4 regions of the Lysinibacillus sp. RS10 genome follow, and region 4 is predicted to be linked to each of the others. Evidence: riboswitches for the same ligand, from Rfam matches in the RefSeq annotation. Region 4 holds a riboswitch; each other region holds the start of a gene.
The links. A riboswitch is a leader RNA that binds a small molecule or an ion and turns the genes downstream of it on or off. The one in region 4 is predicted to bind S-adenosylmethionine.
Positions count from the first base shown of each region.

Region 1 (3,163 bases), 280 kb from region 4:
TAATCAGCGCTGTGGTAGGTGCGGCAGGGGGAATTACCTTAAGCTACTATATAGGCTATAGATTCGGGCTACCATTATTGCGAAAATACGGTCCAAAAATCCATATTACTGAACAGAAAATTGACGTTACTAAAAAATTATTTGCAAAAATAGGACCGATATTATTAGTAGTCGGGTATTTTATTCCTGGTGTACGTCATCTAACAGCATATATTGCGGCTATTAATAATTATCCTTTTAAAAAGTTTGCTTTCTTTGCTTATACGGGAGCAATTATATGGACATTTACTTTTATTACCTTAGGAGAAGTACTTGGGGAGGAATGGCGTTATGTTGGGTTATATTTATCCCGCTACAGTATGTATCTTATAGCATTGTTCATCATAATAATTTTGATCGTTTATTTTATTTTTAAAAAAAGGAATTCACCTAAATAAAAAGGGTCTGAATCAATACCTATCATGGATTGATTCAGACCTATTGCTATTTTTAAGGCACTATTGCAAATGAACGCACAGGGAATCCAGAGGCCTTTTCAGGTTTTGGTACAATATTGAAAATAACAGCACCTTTAGGAGGTAACTTATCCAAATTTGTCATAAGCTCAATTTGGTAAGTATCTTGCTCAAGCACAAAATATTCGCCATCTAACTTACCGTTTTTACGAAAATCAGCTGCTGCATCCGTATCAAAAGTTTCGTGACCAATAGCACTAACTTTTCGTTCGTTGAATAAAAATTGTAATGCTTCTAATCCCCAGCCAGGAATATGATTATTACCATCTGCATCTTTGTTGCTGAAAGCCTCTTTATCTGGCCAACGTTTACTCCAATCAGTACGAAGCGCAACAAAGGTACCTGCTTCAATTTCCCCGTATTCAGCCTCAAAGTCAAGAATATCTTGGATACTTAATGCGTAGTCGTTATTCAATTCGGCTGCCTTAGATTGATCAATAACGATCAGTGGTAGGACTAGTTCTTTTAACGCCAATTCGTCTAAAAAGCGTGTATCTCGCACAAAATGGATAGGTGGATCGATATGTGTTCCATATTGCCCAGGGAAAGAGAATTGTTGCGCAAAGAAACCATCCTCATGGGAAAATAATGTTTCAAATTTTGCATCATCAAACATAAAGAAATGAGGTGAATTAGGACCAAATGTATGTGTTAAATCTATCCATTCTTTCGATTTCAATAGTTGAAGTGCTTGTAAAAGGTCGTTTGTCATAATATTTTCCTGCTTTCTTGTAATTATTTTTGGATGCTTAGACTTTGTTTACTAGCGAAAATAAAAAAGAGCCCTCCTTGTAGAAAGAGGACCCTTGTGCAAAGCAACTAAGTAAGTCTTCTCATCTTCAAGGCTGATTTCGCCAATTGGAATTAGCACCATACCTATAGGCTGGTTGCTGAGACATCATAGGGCCAATCCCTCCGTCTCTCTTGATAAGAAAAAATATAAGAATTTTCAGAAATAGATTACGAATACTTTAGCATATTTATTTATAGTTTACAAGTCCAATAGGGATACATAGTTAAAAAATTTCCAGAACCTTCAAAGTGTCATTTATAGTAATTTAAATAGACAACACATAGTCCCCACTCTTTAGTGGATTTCACCAAGTCAAATTTACGGTTAGCTTACAACAGTCACTGTCAGTAAATAGTATACGGATTCCATCTGGTGTATAGTTAGTTTCGAATTTGATGGTAATACCTGTTGACGCAATTAATTTTTCAACTTCTGTTTTATTTGACAGTTGTGCTGCGTTCATAAGATCATGGGCAAATTGCTCGGATTCATCAATTTTATCCGTCAGTAATTGTGCTTGCTGCATAATAACCTTAATCCGTTTCGCAGAAGTCTTCAATTTATTTATATTGACGGGTGGGAATGGATTGCTGTTTGCTGGGTTCGTCGGCATTGCTAGATATCTTGAAGGTTGTTGAGTGGCCATTGCCCATGTTGGATAATAGTTAGGGTAGACAAAATACGGATAAGGATTGTAATACAACTAAATTCCTCCTATCCTATAGTTGATACCTTATCTTATGTATAAAAATGTTTTCGGTGTTAGTGACTGATGTGAAAAACCTAGTACTGTAGGGGAGTAGGGAGAAAAGATTTTACTCTGAGATAAAAAGGGGTTTAAAGATGAATATTCGTGAGTATATAAAAAAAGGTTTTGAAGTTTACTACGAGCACTATAATCAGGTTTCAGAAGATGGATTTTGCAGATGGATGCGTCCAGATGTTCCTGTTGAGATGAAATTAGCAGATATTGATGAAGAATGGTCAAGATGGAAGATGGTCCCTTCTGTAGTAACGGAAGATGATATTCAAGCTTTAGAAAAAGAGTTCGGACTTCCATTTCCTGAATGGTATAAAGCCTTTATTTCAACGTATCACCATTATTTTGATGTCATACCGGAACAAAGTGTTGATGAACCTTTAAATAACGTTAGAGATATGTATAATCCATCGTTATGTAGTTTAGGATATCTTCCGTTTTCATGGGATGAAGAGTATGGAAAAATAATTTGCATTGATTTAAATGACAATGCAGATGAAGAGACTTGTGCAATATATGAAATTGATCATGAAATTTTATTTGATGATAATGCCGATATTCAAGCGTCATTAGACTATCTATATCCAAATTTTAAGGCGTACTTTGATGCTACGTTCCTTAAATATGGTGAATAACAAAAGGAAGCCCTGGCTATTGTTAAGGCTTCCTTTCATCATTTTTATTCTAATACATACAAAGTAAGGGATCTATTGCTTCTTTCTATCAAAGATTAACCATAGGAACGTAGTAACCGCGGCAATCATCACCATACCGAATCCGTATATAGGAGTATGAGCTAATGATTGGTGGCGAACAATGATTCCTCCAATGTACGATCCTAGAAAAATACCAATGTTAAAGGCTGAAATATTTAATGCTGAAGCCATTGAAATAGCTGATGGTATATATTTTTCTGAAAGCTGAACGGCATAAAGCTGTAATCCCGGTACATTCATAAACATAAATAGCCCCATCATAAAGACCATTATTAATCCAACGATTGATGATTCTAAAAAGAAGTTGATGCCGAGTAGTGCTAATGCTAAGCCTATAAAGATAATAAAGATAGAACGTAAAGGGTTATTATTCGCAAAA
Region 1 covers NZ_CP167122.1:114,622-117,784, forward strand. Annotated here, with positions in the region: gene ACB089_RS00690 (DedA family protein) at 1-437, shown strand, start outside; gene ACB089_RS00695 (cyclase family protein) at 490-1,227, opposite strand; SAM riboswitch class I at 1,346-1,449, opposite strand; gene ACB089_RS00700 (hypothetical protein) at 1,613-2,011, opposite strand; gene ACB089_RS00705 (SMI1/KNR4 family protein) at 2,152-2,703, shown strand; gene ACB089_RS00710 (MFS transporter) at 2,776-3,163, opposite strand, start outside.
Region 1: another riboswitch for S-adenosylmethionine. It lies ahead of ACB089_RS00695 (cyclase family protein); the one in region 4 lies ahead of ACB089_RS02110 (bifunctional homocysteine S-methyltransferase/methylenetetrahydrofolate reductase).

Region 2 (3,163 bases), 2.4 Mb from region 4:
GATGCTGGATTTTTAAATGGTCAAAAGTCTGGGCAATTTCAATATATCGAACTCCAGCAGGATCCATTGTTGTGTATTGTCTCCGATAAAAGTCTACTTTATGATAAAACAGAAATTGATATAGTGGAATTAGAAGACATGCCATTTATCATGACTTCTTATAAAGGGACAAATGATGTAAAAGTACTTTTAGAGCAATATCACGTAAAGCCAAATATTCGTTTCGAACTATCAGAAGAGGTAGGGATAATTTCGATGATTTCTCACCAGCTTGGCATTAGTATTTTACCGAAATTAGTTACGAATAACTTGCCTACTACGATAAAAGCCATTCCTTTAAAACAAGGTGGTTATCGTACAATTGGAATAGCAATGAAACACCAGGCATCACCCGTGACCAAAAAATTTGCGGAAATATTAAAAACCTGGTTGAAAGAACAAAATATGGAATAATTTTAGCTCATCACCGAAAGTTGTACCCAGTCGGAACGGAAATCAACTACACGTTATGGTGATGATCCAAAAATTTTGAGCTAACTTATAGAGAAGAGCAATATGCCCTATAAAAACAACATTGAAGCTTAACATATCCTTAAGTTAAAATAGTATTTGTATATTTTTTAGAAAAAAGGTGAGTGTATGGGGACATTACGAGGTAAGACCGTACTCATTACAAGTGGGGGAACGCTTGAAAAATGGGACCGTGTGCGAGGGCATACGAATTTATCAAAAGGGTCGATGGGCTGTTATTTAGCTGAGGCGGCACTAGCGGCTGAAGCTAACGTCTTGTATATGCATGGTTATTTCGCACAACTTCCGACAAACAAAGATAAAATGCGTACCATTCGATTTGAAGGTATAGAGGATTTAGGCGAGAAAGTTCGACAGGCTGTTCAGGAAGAACAGGTGGATATCGTTATTATGGCGGCAGCTGGCTCAGATTGGCTCATTGATAAAGTATATGACCAATCCGGAAATTTAATGGAGGAAGCAGGTAAAATGCCATCTGACGAGCCACCTATCATTCACTTTAAAAAGGCACCTAAAGTATTAGGTCAGATAAAAGAGTGGCAACCGAATGTTACTTTAGTGGGCTTTAAACTCGAGGCAACAGATGATGAGGAATTTTTACTGTCTCGCGCACGTCTACGGATGGAATCGGCTAACGCTCAGTTTATGGTAGCAAATAGCTCGCAGTCATTATATGGTGGAGATGAGCCACATTGGATTGTACCAGCTAAAGGCGAACCAACAAAGGTAGTGGGCAAGCAACAAACAGCGAAAGCATTAATAGATTTTTTACAAAATACGTAAAGTGAAAACTGTGTAGAGAAAATGATCTGCACAGTTTTTTTGTTTTGTTTAAATTATTTAGTGAATATTTAAAAAGAAGTTGTATGCGTTAGGTTTTCTGAAAATGCATTTCATTCTGTAATAAGTGAATGGTGGGAGTAATACTGCCTTTTAATACGGAATAAAATAACTTGTGTATAGTAAGCTTCAAGGAAAATAAACGTCTTAACTAAAATATTCGAACTTTAAATAATCCTTTTTACTTAATTACAAAGTATTCGACTAGGAATTGTAATATTTATATTGACAATAGGTTTTCTGAATTATAGAATTATTTCCAAGAAACATAATACTCTTATCGAGAGAGGTGGAGGGACTTGGCCCAATGAAGCCTCGGCAACCAATAGTGTAGGTGCCAAATCCAACAGGGCTATCTGAGAGATAAGGGGGCTATAAATCAATTTGATGCGTTGGCCTCTTATGTACAAAAAGTATGTAAAAAGAAGGGGTGTATCGGATGACTCAACAGGCAAAGATCGATGACAAAAAGCTAGAGGCAATTGCAAAGGCCATTCAGAATTTAGAATATGGAGAAGTGAACATTACGATTCAAGACGGTGTCATTGTTCAGATTAACAGACTTGAAAAGCAGAGATTTCCACAGAAAAAGTAAATAATAGGATGTCAGTTTGCTAGATATTTGAAGGCCACAAAGAAAGCAGGGATTATTTTCTTTGCTTATTTGTGGCTTTTTTTGGAAGTTAGCCAGAGGTGCTGGATTATTGTAGAGGTCCTGCTGTGCAGTATCTCCGTTAAAATTGAACATTCTTCTTTAAGATATCGACATTAATAGCGTTTCATCATATGGCTCAATCTTCAGCAATTGTTTATGATACAAAAAAACAGGAGGATTACGATGAACCATCCTGTTTTTACATGTAGTCAATTCTAATTGCTTATGAGATAGTATCTTAGCTATAAAAACTTTTAGGGATTTCCCCAATATGTCTACGATGATAGAGTAGGGGCTCCTTTTGTGCATGATCAATGGCTAGGACCTGCCCAATAAATATCGTATGGTCTCCTGCATCGATTTGTTGAAAGGTTGTGCATTGTAAAGTGGCTACAGTATCGTGTAAAACCGGTAGACCATGAACGGAAGTTGACCACTTTGCCTGAGCAAAACGATCTGGGATTTTACTTGAAAATAGTGTACATAAATGTTCTTGATTGCTCGCTAAAATATTCACAGCGAACTTTTTAGCTGCTGTAAAATATGGATGAAGCTGTGATTTTTTATCGAGCGACCATAAAATAAGCAGTGGATCTATGGAAACTGACGCAAAGGAATTGACAGTTAAGCCAATAGGTTCATCAGCGTCATTACAAGCTGTGACAACCGTAACGCCTGTTGGATAATTACCCAATGCTAGTTTAAAAGCAGCTACTTTGTCTGTCATTCTAATCACCTCTTGTTATTTTATGTGAATATAACATCGATTTACCTAAATGAAAAACTTTTTTCTTTGATGATCAGCAAATAGTAACTTCCTTGCTGAGCATCTTGAAATAGTTAGCATAAAATATAGCAACTTCTTAACAAATTGAATATTCTTAATTTTATTTTAAACCAACAAAACTAACAGGTAAAGTATATAATGGTGGGAGAAAAAAGGGGGGTAGTCATGACTTTATATTTTGACCATCTAGTTCATCAAGTTCAATCACCAGACAATGCAAAGGTTTTTTTAAACAAACGTAATATCCATACAGTTAACGGCGGTCAACACACAATGTGGGGGACATATAATGCGCTAAGCTACTTTGGATTAAACTATATTGAGCAAATAGCAATTTATGATCGTCATTT
Region 2 covers NZ_CP167122.1:3,173,534-3,176,696, reverse strand. Annotated here, with positions in the region: gene ACB089_RS16295 (LysR family transcriptional regulator) at 1-453, shown strand, start outside; gene ACB089_RS16290 (phosphopantothenoylcysteine decarboxylase) at 640-1,314, shown strand; SAM riboswitch class I at 1,646-1,741, shown strand; gene ACB089_RS16285 (YezD family protein) at 1,811-1,966, shown strand; gene ACB089_RS16280 (flavin reductase family protein) at 2,265-2,753, opposite strand; gene ACB089_RS16275 (VOC family protein) at 2,979-3,163, shown strand, end outside.
Region 2: another riboswitch for S-adenosylmethionine. It lies ahead of ACB089_RS16285 (YezD family protein); the one in region 4 lies ahead of ACB089_RS02110 (bifunctional homocysteine S-methyltransferase/methylenetetrahydrofolate reductase).

Region 3 (3,163 bases), 630 kb from region 4:
TTAAATACCATCCTTTTTTATAGTATTCCCTTGAGTCTGGGGAGATTTTCTTAATTTCAAAAATAGTATAACACAATTGCTTAAATAATCTATACTAATTCAGAAATTATTTTTTAGATTTTATTACTTTTCAAGAAAACGACAAAAAGTTAATTTATTCGCTTTAAGAATGCTTTTTACCCTATTTATAATCAAGTGATTACACAACCACTTTCGACAAGTTGAATCGCGTTTGGGAAGCTTTTGACCAACATGAGGTTCGCACAGGATGTCAAATTTTTAGCTGGTTTTTATCAGTTGGAGTTTGTCACCGACTGAAAAGGGGGCATAACTATTTTCATCCACCACATAATGAGATGGCATTCTTCCGTAGCTGACGATCTACTTTCGCCACAAAAAACATTTGTCGAATGAAGATTAAAGGGTCACACATATGTTAACACATGATGTGAGGTGGAGAGTAGGGATTATTTTGGGCTTATCACCAAAAGTTAGGATACGTTTGTTGAAACTATTACCATGTCGTTATGGTAATAAGCCTCTGTGCTTCAAATTATAGCATAATCCAAATGTTAAGTGTTTTGATTCCTTGTGTATTCCATAGTTTTTAACTTCTTTCAGCAGATAATTTTTGTACTGAAAGCGTAGCGGACACAATTATGGCGAGGCATAATTGGTAAGGGATAAAGCAAAAATATTTGACAACGTTCGACCTTTTACGTATTATGAGATATTGAACGGATACTCTTATCCCGAGCTGGTGGAGGGTCAGGCCCTGTGAAACCCGGCAACCTGCATGAACTATTTCACGACATGCGTTGGTGCCAACCTGATGCAAGGGTAAGCCCTTGAACGATAAGAGTGAAAGGTTACGAAGTCATTATTTCCTTTCCTCATGTTAAGTAAGCGTGAGAAAAGGATTTTTTTTATTGTAAAAAACGAATGTAAAGGTAAGTATGTGTAATCCTTTCCTTATTATAATGACGGATCTTTCGAAAATCCTCGTGTTAAAAGCGGCAACTGTTTTTTTTGTACGAAAGTGAAACGACAGCAACAGGTTGTTTTTGTGCGAAAGTGAAACGACAGCAACAGGTTGTTTTTTGTGCGAAAGTGAAACGACAGCAACAACGGCTTGAGAGTTCAATCCTTAGGAACGGACTTGACATGGGTAATGAGTACCGTATTCATTCACAAATTTTATTTGTAAGAGTAATAGGAGGAAAACTAAATGACAAACCGTCGATTGTTTACATCAGAGAGTGTAACAGAAGGACATCCAGACAAAATTTGTGACCAAATTTCGGATGCCATTTTAGATGCTATTTTAGCAGAAGATCCAAATGCACGTGTAGCGTGTGAAACAACTGTAACAACAGGCTTAGTATTAGTAGCAGGAGAAATTACTACTTCTACATATGTCGATATTAAAGGTATCGTCCGTGATACTGTAGCAGAAATCGGTTATACACGTGGGAAATATGGCTTTGATGCTGAAAACCTAGCAGTACTTGTTGCGATTGGCGAGCAATCACCTGATATTGCGCAAGGTGTTGACCAAGCTTTAGAGGCGCGTGAAGGCTCTATGTCAGACGCTGACATTGAAGCAATTGGCGCAGGTGACCAAGGCTTAATGTTCGGTTATGCATGTAACGAAACACCAGAGCTTATGCCATTACCAATTAGTTTAGCGCATAAATTAGCTCGTCGTTTAACGGAAGCACGTAAATCCGGCGAACTTGCATATTTACGTCCAGATGGAAAAACGCAAGTAACGGTTGAATATGATGAAAATAATGTACCAGTGCGCGTAGATACGATTGTAATTTCAACACAGCACGACGAAGAAGCGACGCTTGAACAAATTCAAGCAGATATAAAAGAATTCGTTATTGCTCCGGTTGTGCCAAATGAATTACTAGATGCTAATACTAAATATTTCATCAACCCAACTGGCCGTTTCGTAATAGGTGGTCCAAAAGGGGATGCTGGTCTAACAGGACGTAAAATCATCGTTGATACATACGGTGGCTATGCGCGTCATGGTGGAGGTGCTTTCTCTGGTAAGGACGCAACTAAGGTGGACCGTTCAGCGGCATATGCAGCACGCTATGTGGCAAAAAATATCGTAGCGGCAGGCTTAGCAGAACGTGCTGAAGTACAACTTGCTTATGCAATCGGTGTTGCTCAACCAGTATCTATTGCTGTAGATACATTTGGGACAGGCAAAGTTAAGGAAAGTGATATCGTAGAATGGGTACGCGAGCTATTCGATTTACGCCCAGCAGGGATTATAAAAATGCTTAATCTTCGTCGTCCTATTTATAAGCAAACTGCAGCATATGGTCATTTCGGTCGTACGGACTTAAATGTACCTTGGGAACAAACAGATAAAGCTGACGCATTAATGGAAAAAGCAGGATTATAAATAGTTTAGCTAAAACAATGCAGAAGCTGTAAAATTATTTTAACTCATTTCAGCGGGTGTCCAAACATCCGCTGAAATAGTTTTATCCAAAAAAATAGCTTCTAATTACAACTAAGTATGGCTTGGTTGTCCAAAAATACGAGGAACTGCTTCGATGTAATTGAAATAGCTATTTATATTTTTGTTTGAAGAGATTTATAGTATTGACCTTTTTCTGCATATTCACGTACGATGCGTTCCATATCTTCTTTATCTTCAGCATTTAATTCTCGTACAACCTTTGCTGGACGACCTAATGCTAAGCTATTCGGAGGAATGACTTTGCCTGGAGGTACAAGACTACCCGCCCCGATGAATGCACCCTCTCCAATCTCTGCTCCGTCTAATACTATTGAGCCCATACCTATTAAGGCATTTTTACGAATCGTACAGCTATGTAAAGTTACTTGATGTCCGACTGTTACTTCATCTTCAATAATGAGTGGATATTTAGGGCTTTGATGTAAACAACAAAGGTCTTGAATACTAACTCGTTTTCCGATAATTGTTGGTGATACATCACCTCGAATTACTGTGTTAAACCAAATTGTCGTTTCAGCATCTATTGTAACGTCACCAGTAACGGTTGCATAATCGGCAATAAAAACAGATGGATCGATCTTTGGTGTTTTCCCTTTAAATGGATAGATCATGAGAATCGCCTCTTTTCTTTCTATGATGTATTATTATCGTATCAAA
Region 3 covers NZ_CP167122.1:1,021,306-1,024,468, forward strand. Annotated here, with positions in the region: SAM riboswitch class I at 745-862, shown strand; gene metK (methionine adenosyltransferase) at 1,229-2,425, shown strand; gene ACB089_RS05370 (gamma carbonic anhydrase family protein) at 2,599-3,117, opposite strand.
Region 3: another riboswitch for S-adenosylmethionine. It lies ahead of metK (methionine adenosyltransferase); the one in region 4 lies ahead of ACB089_RS02110 (bifunctional homocysteine S-methyltransferase/methylenetetrahydrofolate reductase).

Region 4 (3,163 bases):
TCGCCTCGTAAATTTCCACGATTTTTTCCTTTGTATAAACAGGCTGTGAAATAAAATAATCTGCCCCATGTTCAATTTTCTTTTCTAATCGAGACACAGCACGATCCAGTACACGTACATTAGGATTAAACGCTGCCGCTACAGAGAAATTCGCCTTTTTACGAAGTGGTTTCCCTGAGAACGATACACCTTCATTTAACTGTTTTATTAATTGGATTAGTTCCATTGAAGATACGTCATAAACGCTAGTCGCCCCTGGGAAATCACCTACCTTTGTCGGATCTCCAGTAACCGCTAAAATATCATGAATCCCAAGTGCATTTAATCCCATTAAATGTGATTGAAGACCAATTAAATTACGATCTCGGCATGTTATATGTGTCAATGGGCGTACCCCATGGACTTCTTTTAATAGGGCACCCATCGCAATATTACTAATCCTTGGCGATGCCAGTGAATTATCAGCCATCATGACTACATCTGCGCCAGCTTTATATAATTTTTCGGCACCTTCAATAAAGCCTTCAATTTCTAAATGTCTAGGAGTATCTAACTCCACGATAACTGAGCGTTCTCGTTTTACTTTTACATGTAATGGCTCATAACTTGGCGGCTCTGCCTCACGTAAAACTGCGATTTTTTCTGGCTTTGCGTGCTTTTCCTCAACTGGAGATAGCGCCTCTAAATACTTTTTCACTGCGGCAATATGTTTGGGTGTCGTACCACAGCAACCACCTATTAAACGCACTCCCTGATCACGAAGTGCTACAGCTGCTCGCCCAAAATAATCTGCCTCAGATTCATAAACGACACGGCCATCCTCCAAATCAAGAAGAGATGCATTCGGATACGCTGACATAAATGCCTTTTCAGGAAGCTCTACACCTTCAAATGCTTGAATAGTATGGTGCGGGCCTAAGCGACAGTTAACACCTACGATATCAGCACCTAGCGCTTCAAGTTTATGTAAAGCGGCGTTTAAACTCATTCCATTTTGCAAAATGCCTGGTTCGTGCATAGAAACTTGCGCAATAATCGGTAATTTCGTTTTAGCTCGTAGCATTGTTAAAGTTGCTGTCAGCTCTTCAAAATCATAATAGGTTTCAAGCAAAAGACCATCTGGATTTCCCGCAAGTAAAACAGTTGTTTGCTCTTCAACCGTTGCTAGAATTTCCTCTAACGTTGCATCACTCTTTCGAATACCACGGATTCCTCCAATAGTACCCAAGACAAATTGTCCACCATCTGCCGCCGCTCGTTTGGCAATCGTAATAGCAGCTTCATTAAACTGCTGCACACGTGATTCTAATCCATAGCGAGCTAATTTTATGGCATTAGCTCCATAAGTGTTTGTTTGAATAATGTCGGCTCCAGCTGCTATATACTCTCTATGAATCTTTTCAATTAATTCTGGTCTCTGAACATTCATTTCCTCATGGCAGTACTCCAAGCCATAGCCGTACAAAACCGTACCAATTGCACCATCTGCTGTAAGAACATTCGTTTTTAACTTTTCAAGCAATCCCATAAAACTAGCCTCTCTTCCCTTATCTTTAAAATAAAAAAAAAGCCTTCTTTCAAAAAAAGAAGGCTTTAACGTTTCGTAATTGTTTTCCTTCTCATCTTCGACACATTGGTCTTCTGGATTTAGCACCTGACAAAAAGTTGGTTGCTGAAGCTTCATAGGGCCAGTCCCTCAGCTTCTCTTGATAAGAATGTAGTATGAATTTTTTAAATAATTAAAAGAATCATATCGTTTACGAACGATAGAGTCAAGACTATTTCACTGAACAAAAGATATTTTCTACGAAAAAAATATTATATTTTGATTTTTATCAAACAATTACAATAGTTTTTCAGCAAGTTCCTCACCAATTTTTTTCCCGTTTTGAATACAAGCACCTATGCCTACTCCAAAATAAGAGCATCCTGCTATTAATAAATTGGGATAGTTGTTCTCAAGCTCTTGCACTAGACCTTGCAACGCCTCACGATGTGCCAAGTCATACTTCGGCATTTGATCAATCCATTTTGTCACATCGACAACAGTTGGTTTTTCCTCAATCCCCAAGCTTTTTCTAACATCCTCTAAGGCTACAGCTGCTAATTCTTCATCTGTCATCATACGCAATCTCTCATACGCAGGGTTAATGCTCTTATAAAAAAGTCGTACAAGTAATTTCCCTTCTGCAGAGGTGTGCTTCCACTTGCGACTTGTCCACGTTGCTGCATTACATATAACATCGGAATTATGTGACACAATATAGCCTGTTCCATCTGCTGGTAATCTATGATCGGGTACGTCAAATCCTAAATAAATCGTAATGGCTGATGCAGTATTGAATTGACCAAAATAGCGGTTCAATGATTCATCTTGCAATAAGTTTTGTACCGAATCGTTAGGAAGTGCTAAAACAACATGATCTGCTTCAATCATTTTATCGTTTGCTAAAGTAACGATATATTGATTCTCCTGCTTTTTAACACTAGTCGTAGCAATTCCTTTCACAATTTCTACATCTGTTAAAGATTCTTCAAGTCGTTCAATTAGTGACGATAAACCATTTTTAAATGAAATAAATTTTTTATTAGCAGCTTTCACAAATTGCTCTCTGTTTGCATCGAAACCTTTAATAATACTACCGTAATCATTTTTATAATCGATTAAATACGGTAAAGTGGAAGCAATTGAAAGTTGATTTAAATCTCCCGAATATACACCTGCAAGTACTGGTGCTATTTGATTTTGGACAAGCTCCTCACCTAAATAATACGTTAAAAATTCCCCAATAGAGCTTTCCTTTGTAAACCCTTCATTTGGCATTGTTAAATCCTTTAATGCTGCTTTTTTCCCTTCTTCCGATACAAGTGTGCTTTCCTCAAGAGATGATAAGCTCATTGGAATACCGAACGTCGAGTCTGTTGGGATAGCATGTAACTCATTATTTGTATAAATATACGAAATACCAGTTTCGTTATAAACAAGATTCTGTTTAAAATCAAGTTCCTCTACTAACTCTAAAACACCTTTATGACGTGCAACAATGGAATCTGCTCCTGTTTCCAGGATAAAGCCTTGTTCATACGCTGAGTGTAGCTTGCCACCTAGATATGTATTTTTTTCAACGAGCACAAGCTTTACATCTAGGTTTTTCTCTCGAAT
Region 4 covers NZ_CP167122.1:394,000-397,162, reverse strand. Annotated here, with positions in the region: gene ACB089_RS02110 (bifunctional homocysteine S-methyltransferase/methylenetetrahydrofolate reductase) at 1-1,528, opposite strand, end outside; SAM riboswitch class I at 1,617-1,716, opposite strand; gene ACB089_RS02105 (protoporphyrinogen oxidase) at 1,844-3,163, opposite strand, start outside.